2 regions of the Streptomyces sp. NPDC001508 genome follow, and region 2 is predicted to be linked to the other one. Evidence: riboswitches for the same ligand, from Rfam matches in the RefSeq annotation. Region 2 holds a riboswitch; the other holds the start of a gene.
What was found. A riboswitch is a leader RNA that binds a small molecule or an ion and turns the genes downstream of it on or off. The one in region 2 is predicted to bind glycine.
Positions count from the first base shown of each region.

Region 1: another riboswitch for glycine. It lies ahead of gcvT (glycine cleavage system aminomethyltransferase GcvT); the one in region 2 lies ahead of gcvP (aminomethyl-transferring glycine dehydrogenase).

Region 1 covers NZ_JBEPAP010000035.1:11,699-15,092, forward strand. The annotation lists gene gcvH (glycine cleavage system protein GcvH) at 1-352, opposite strand, end outside; gene gcvT (glycine cleavage system aminomethyltransferase GcvT) at 479-1,606, opposite strand; glycine riboswitch at 1,647-1,755, opposite strand; glycine riboswitch at 1,756-1,852, opposite strand; gene ABT245_RS27330 (AAA family ATPase) at 2,027-2,695, shown strand; gene ABT245_RS27335 (enhanced serine sensitivity protein SseB) at 3,015-3,394, shown strand, end outside.
Region 2 covers NZ_JBEPAP010000058.1:47,915-51,308, forward strand. The annotation lists gene gcvP (aminomethyl-transferring glycine dehydrogenase) at 1-1,335, opposite strand, end outside; glycine riboswitch at 1,512-1,607, opposite strand; gene ABT245_RS35695 (PRC-barrel domain-containing protein) at 1,720-2,094, shown strand; gene ABT245_RS35700 (DNA polymerase IV) at 3,047-3,394, opposite strand, start outside.

The DNA.
Region 1 (3,394 bases), on a different contig from region 2:
CGTCGGCCGAGAGCAGATCGGCCGGCTCCTCGGCGACGCGCACCCTGAACAGCCAGCCGCCCTCGAAGGGGGCCGAGTTGACCAGCGACGGGTCGTCCACGACGTCCTCGTTGACGGCGGTGACCTCACCGGTCACGGGGGAGTACAGGTCCGACACCGACTTGGTCGACTCCAGCTCACCGCAGGACTCACCCGCGGTCACGGTGGAGCCGACCTCCGGGAGCTGGGCGTAGACGACATCGCCGAGCGCGTTGGCCGCGAACTCCGTGATGCCGACCGTCGAGACGCCGTTCTCGGCGGCCGACAGCCACTCGTGCTCCTTGCTGTAGCGCAGCTGCTGGGGGTTGCTCATGACCTGAATTCTCCTGTACGCGAGGGAGTGCTGATGACGGGGGAGGGCGGAAGGCGCAGGTGAGCGGGGTGGTGTGCCCGGCATCACAGCGGGGCGGGGCCGCTGCCCGCCCTGCGGGTCCAGTGTCTACTTCTGCCGACGGTAGAAGGGCAGCGCCACGACCTCGTACGGCTCGTGGGTGCCCCGGATGTCCACGCCGACGCCCGTCGTGCCGGGCGCCGCGTGCGCCGCGTCGACGTACGCCATCGCGATGGGCCGGCCCAGCGTGGGGGAGGGGGCGCCGGAGGTCACCTCGCCGGTCACCTCGCCGCCCGCGACGACCGGGTACCCGGCGCGCGGCACCCGGCGGCCCTCGGCGACCAGGCCGACCAGCACACGCGGCGGATCCTGCGCGGCGCGCGCGGACGCCGCCAGCAGCGCCTCGCGCCCGACGAAGTCGCCCTCCTTCTCGAACTTCACCACCCGGCCGAGCCCGGCGTCGAAGGGGGTGAGCGAGGTCGACAGCTCGTGCCCGTACAGCGGCATGCCCGCCTCCAGGCGCAGCGTGTCCCGGCAGGACAGGCCGCACGGGACCAGGCCGACGCCCTCGCCGGCCTTGGTCAGCGCCTGCCACAGCTCCACGGCGTGCTCCGGCTTCACGAACAGCTCGAAGCCGTCCTCGCCGGTGTAGCCGGTACGGGCGATCAGCGCGGGCACGCCGGCGACGGTGCCGGGCAGGCCCGCGTAGTACTTCAGGCCCGGCAGATCGGCGTCCGTGAGGGAGGCCAGGATGCCGGGGGACTCGGGGCCCTGGACGGCGATCAGCGCGTAGGCGTCGCGGTCGTCGCGGACCTCCGCGTCGAAGCCGGCGCCGCGCTCCACCAGCGCGTCGAGCACCACCTGGGCGTTGGCGGCGTTCGCGACGACCAGGAACTCCCGCTCGGCGAGCCGGTAGACGATCAGGTCGTCCAGGATGCCGCCGTCGGACCGGCAGATCATGGTGTAGCGGGCCCGGCCGACACCGACCGAGGCGATGTTGCCGACCAGGGCGAAGTTCAGCAGGGCCGCGGCCTCGGGCCCGCTCACCCCGATCTCTCCCATGTGGGAGAGGTCGAAGAGGCCGGCCCTTGTGCGTACGGCCGTGTGCTCGTCGCGCTCGGAGCCGTAGCGCAGGGGCATGTCCCAGCCGGCGAAGTCGGTCATCGTCGCACCGAGCGAGCGGTGCAGCGCGTCCAGCGCGGTATGCCGCGGTGTTGAGTGTTCGGTACTGCTCATCGGACGGATGTCTCCCAGGGCGTGGGGAAGGCGAGGTGGATCCTCCCCATCTGTCATCGGAACCTGAGAGGTTCGCCCTGACCACCTGCGTGGTCACGGCTTGCACCTTGGGTGGGGCCACCGGACAGCGGCCCGCTTTTCAGATGTGCCTCGCCCGCGCGGTAACGGGGCCTGAGAGATTCAAGGGAGGGACTTGCTCCTTCGGCGTCCCAGCAGGGCTGCTGGGAACTCTCCCGCGCGGATTCAAACGGCCGGTATGCAGTTGGCGGGCTCATCATTGCACGCATCGCCGCCGCACGGCAGGCCGGATCCGTAACCGTGCTGTGGCAGAACGCGCACGACACCGTGAGGCACACGCATTACCTTCTCTTTACACTCGACGGGGATGGGATGTCCGGACCCAAGGGGAGGACGATCACGGTGAACAGGACCACGGCGTACGCCACGACCACGGGCCTTGCACTACCCGGGCAGCCGGGCGCCCCCGCCGCCGAGCCCTGCGCGGACCACCCGGTCCCGGTGCTCCGCGACCTGCGGGAGCGGGCCGGCCGCACCCCGCACGCGCTCGTCTTCGGCCGCCATGATCTGGCCGTGGTCACCGGCCTGCCCGGCAGCGGCAAGTCGACCCTGATGGACCGCGCGGTCGACGGCATCCGCATCGACTCCCAGGACACCCGGGACCGCTGGGACGCCCGCGTCCCGCGGCTGCTGCCCTACGCGCTGTACCGCCCGCTGGTGCGCCTCGCGCACTACGCCGCGCTGCGCCGCGCCCTGCGCACCGGCGAGGGCGTCGTGGTGCACGACTGCGGCACCCAGTCCTGGGTGCGCGGCTGGCTGGCCCGCGAGGCCCGCCGGCGCGGCGGCACCCTGCACCTGATCCTTCTGGACGTGCCGCCCACGACGGCGCTCGACGGGCAGCGCGAGCGCGGGCGGGGCGTCTCCGGCCACGCCTTCCTGCGCCACCGCAGGTCGGTGGCCCGGCTGCTGCGCGCGGTGGAGCGGGGGGAACTGCCCGAGGGCTGCGGCTCCGCGGTGCTCCTCGACCGGGACGCGGCGGATGTGCTGCACCGGATCGGCTTCGCACGGTGATTCGGCTCCGCACGGTGATTCGGCTCCGCACGGTGATTCGGCTCCGCACGGTGATTCGGCTCCGCACGGCGAACCGGCTTCGCACGGTGAAGTCGGTTTCGCACGTTGAACCGGCTCCGTACGGTGATTCGGCTCCGCACGGCGAACCGGCTTCGCACGGTGAAGTCGGTTTCGCACGTTGAACCGGCTCCGTACGGTGATTCGGCTCCGTACGGTGATTCGGCTCCGTACGGCGATTCGGCTCCGCACGGTGAAGGCCGTCACCGCCACCCGTTAGCCTTTTCAGCCACAGCAGCGGTTCCCAGCAGGCGGTAGGCAGATGGACTTCCCGGCACAGGCGCACCCCGCGCACCCTCACCCGCACGGCGGATGGCCCGGCAACGAGCTGGAGGAGGTGCTCTCGGCCTCGCTCGGCGTCCCGTCGGCCGGCGGCCGGATCATCGAGGTCCTCGGCCGCAGCTTCCTGTGGATCCCGCTGCCGAGCGGCGGCGGCCCGAACAGCGGCCCCCTGGACCTGCCCACCGTGGACATCGACGGGCAGGTCCATGTGCCGGTCTTCACCTCCGAGGAGCAGTTCCGCCAGGTCGTCGGCTCCCACATGTCGTACACCATCGCGCCCGCCGTGGAGTTCGCCCGCGGTCTGCCCCCGCAGGTCGGCATCGCGGTCAACCCGGGCGGCGTGGTCGGTGCCCCGCTCCC
Region 2 (3,394 bases):
TGCCCATACGGCGTCGAGCCGGTCCCGGTCGGTCGTCTCGTCGCAGGCGATCGAGACGTGGTCGGCGTCGACCAGGCGCAGATTGACGCCGTTGTCACGCGCGGCGGCGACGATCCGTTCGGCGCGGCCCCGCGCCCTGACCGTCACCGTGTCGAAGTAGGCGCCGTGGACGGCCTGGAACCCACCGCCGGCCAGACCCGCCGCGAGCAGCGCGGCGTACCGGTGAGTGCGCCGGGCGATGACCCGCAGCCCCTCGGGACCGTGGTGGACGGCGTACAGGCCGGCCATCACCGCGAGCAGCACCTGCGCGGTGCAGATGTTGCTGGTGGCCTTCTCGCGCCGGATGTGCTGCTCACGGGTCTGCAGGGCGAGCCGGTACGCCTTGTGCCCGTCGGCGTCGACGGATACGCCGACGAGACGGCCCGGCAGGCTGCGCGCGAACTTCTCGCGCACGGCCATGTAGCCCGCGTGCGGCCCGCCGAAGCCCATCGGCACACCGAAGCGCTGGGTCGTACCGACGGTGATGTCCGCGCCCAGCTCGCCCGGCGACTTCAGCAGCGTGAGGGCGAGCAGGTCGGCGGCGACGGTGACGAGCGCACCGAGTTCATGGGCCCGCTTGACGACCGGCGCGATGTCGCGGACGGCTCCCGAGGCACCGGGGTACTGGAGCAGTACGCCGTTGATCTCCCGCTCGGCGATCCCGGCCGGGATGCCCTCGCTGAGGTCGGCGACGACGACCTCCACGCCGGTGGGTTCGGCGCGGGTCCGGATCACGGCGATGGTCTGCGGCAGCGTGTCCGCGTCGACCAGGAAGAGGCCCTTCTTGTTCTTGCCCATACGCCGGGACAGGGCCATCGCCTCGGCCGCGGCCGTGCCCTCGTCGAGCAGTGAGGCACCGGAGGTGGGCAGTCCGGTGAGGTCGGCGACCATGGTCTGGAAGTTCAGCAGGGCTTCGAGCCGCCCCTGCGAGATCTCCGGCTGGTAGGGCGTGTAGGCCGTGTACCAGGCCGGGTTCTCCATGACGTTGCGCAGGATGACGGGCGGCGTGAAGGTGCCGTAGTAGCCGAGCCCGATCATCGACCCGAGGACCTGGTTGCGGTCGGCGAGGGAGCGCAGCTCGGCGAGCACCTCCGGCTCGGTGCGCGCGCCCGGCAGGTCGAGCCCGTCGGCGTTCTTGATCACATCCGGTACGGCGGCGGCGGTCAGCTCGTCGAGCGAGCCGTAGCCGACCTGCGCGAGCATCTTGGCCCGCGCCTCCTGGTCGGGCCCGATGTGCCGCTGCTCGAAGGGGGTGCCCTGTTCGAGCTCGGAGAGCGGAGTGCGATGGGCGGTCATTGCGGAGGCCTCCTGGTCTGACGCGACCTTCGAGGGGCGCCCCGGCGCGGGCACCCCGACGGCCTCCCCCTCTGTCATCTCGACCTGAGAGCTTCACCACGTCACCCGAGGGTGGGCGGCTTTCCCCGTCGGTGAGAGCGGGAGCCGTCGACACCCGCCCTGCTTTCCAGAGTGACCTCGTCCATGCGGTACGTGAGCCTGAGAGATTCCGGGGAGGATTTGCTCCTTCGGCGCCTCCGACGTTGTCCGGAGGACTCTCCCGCACGGGATCAGCAGCCGCTTGCCAGCCTACCAGCGAGGTCAACGCCAGGGCTTCGAGTGGCCGCCTCCTCAAATCTGCTCTTTTGTAGTGCTTACGAATGATTTGCGCCATGAGGAGGGCCCGTGCAGACCGACATCGATCCGCGCAACCTGATCGGCCGCAAGGCGTTCGACCGCAACGGCACCAAGATCGGCACCATTGACGAGGTCTACCTCGACGATGCCACGGGCGTGCCGGAGTGGGCGGCCATACGGACGGGCCTGTTCTCCAGGGACGCCTTCGTCCCCCTTGAGCCCAGTGAGCTGGTCGAGGGCACCCTGCGCGTCCCCTTCGACCGCGCCCTCATCAAGGACGCCCCCGACTTCGGCGTCGGCCGCCACCTCTCCCCCGAGCAGGAACTCCAGCTCTACCACCACTACGGCCTGGACGTGGCCGCACCACCGCCCCCGCACCCGGACCACGACTTCGGCAACCTCGCAGGCCACGACGAACCCTGACACCCCCGGTACGGCCCAACACCCCCAACCAATGCCCACCGGGCTCAGCCCACCCAACAACTCCCATACCACCGAGGCTCACTCCCCCCACACACCCCGCCCCGCCGAACCACCCAAGGCCCACCACACCGCAGACCACTCCCCGCCACTTCCCCCCGGCGGCCCCGCAAACACTGCCCGCACATCCGCACCCACCGCCGGCCAACCCGCCGAGAACCCCTCCCCACACCCCGTGGTCCCGGCCGACGAGCCCACACCTCCCCTCACACAGCCCCCACACCCCACCGGCATCCGCCCCATGCCGCGCCGCCCCGCCAACATCCACCCCCACACCTGCGCCACCCAACACCTCAACGGCCCGACGCCCACCCCGCCCTGCCTCCACCAACCTCCTCCGACACCCGAACCCTGCACCCACCACAGGGCACCTCATCCCCACACACCAGCCGACCGCCCTCGCGACGCCAGCCGCACACATGCCCCACACGGCCACCGCCGCAGCCAGCATCCGCCCCATGCCCGCGCCGCCCCGCCAGCATCGGCCCTCCACACCTGCGCCGCCCAACACCTCAACCACCCGACGCCCACCCCGCCCTGCCTCCACCAACCTCCTCCGACACCTGCACCCCGGCCCACCTCAGCCCCCACACGACCGCGAGCACCCCCGCGACGACACCCGCACGCCTGCCGCCCCGCCAGCATCCGCCCCCACCCCTGCGCCGCCCAACACCTCAACCACCCGACGCCCACCCCGCCCTGCCCCCGCCAGCCACCTCCCGACACCAGCACCCCGGCCCACCGCAGCACCCCCGGCCCGCCCCCACCGCGGCCCCTCAGCCCCCACACAACCTCCAGCCGAGCATCCCCGCGGCGCCAGCCGCACAACCCACCTGGCCCCAACGGCGCCAACGGCGAAACTCACCCCGCGCTCAGCCCGCCCGGGGCCCCCGCTTCAGCCGCTGCCTCGCACCACCGCCGGCCCACCACCACCCGGCCCCACCACAGGTCCGCCCCCACTCCCCTGCGCTCCCCCGGGCACCAGCGGCAGCGGATCCGCCGGCTCCAGGCCGGGATCGTCGACCCGGAACGTCCGCACCCGCCCCGGCTCGGACCCGGGTGTCTCGAAGCGCACCGTGACCCGCCCCAGGCCGCTGCCCTGCACCCAACCGTGCCCGTGGTCGGCGTGCCGCACGTCGTGCCCCGCGGGCCAGTGCCGCTCGGCGGGCGACGGCCGCTCCTCGACGGACTCGGCCACGCTCTCCTCCGGCACCGCCTCGGCCAGTTCCTCCGCCGCCTGCGC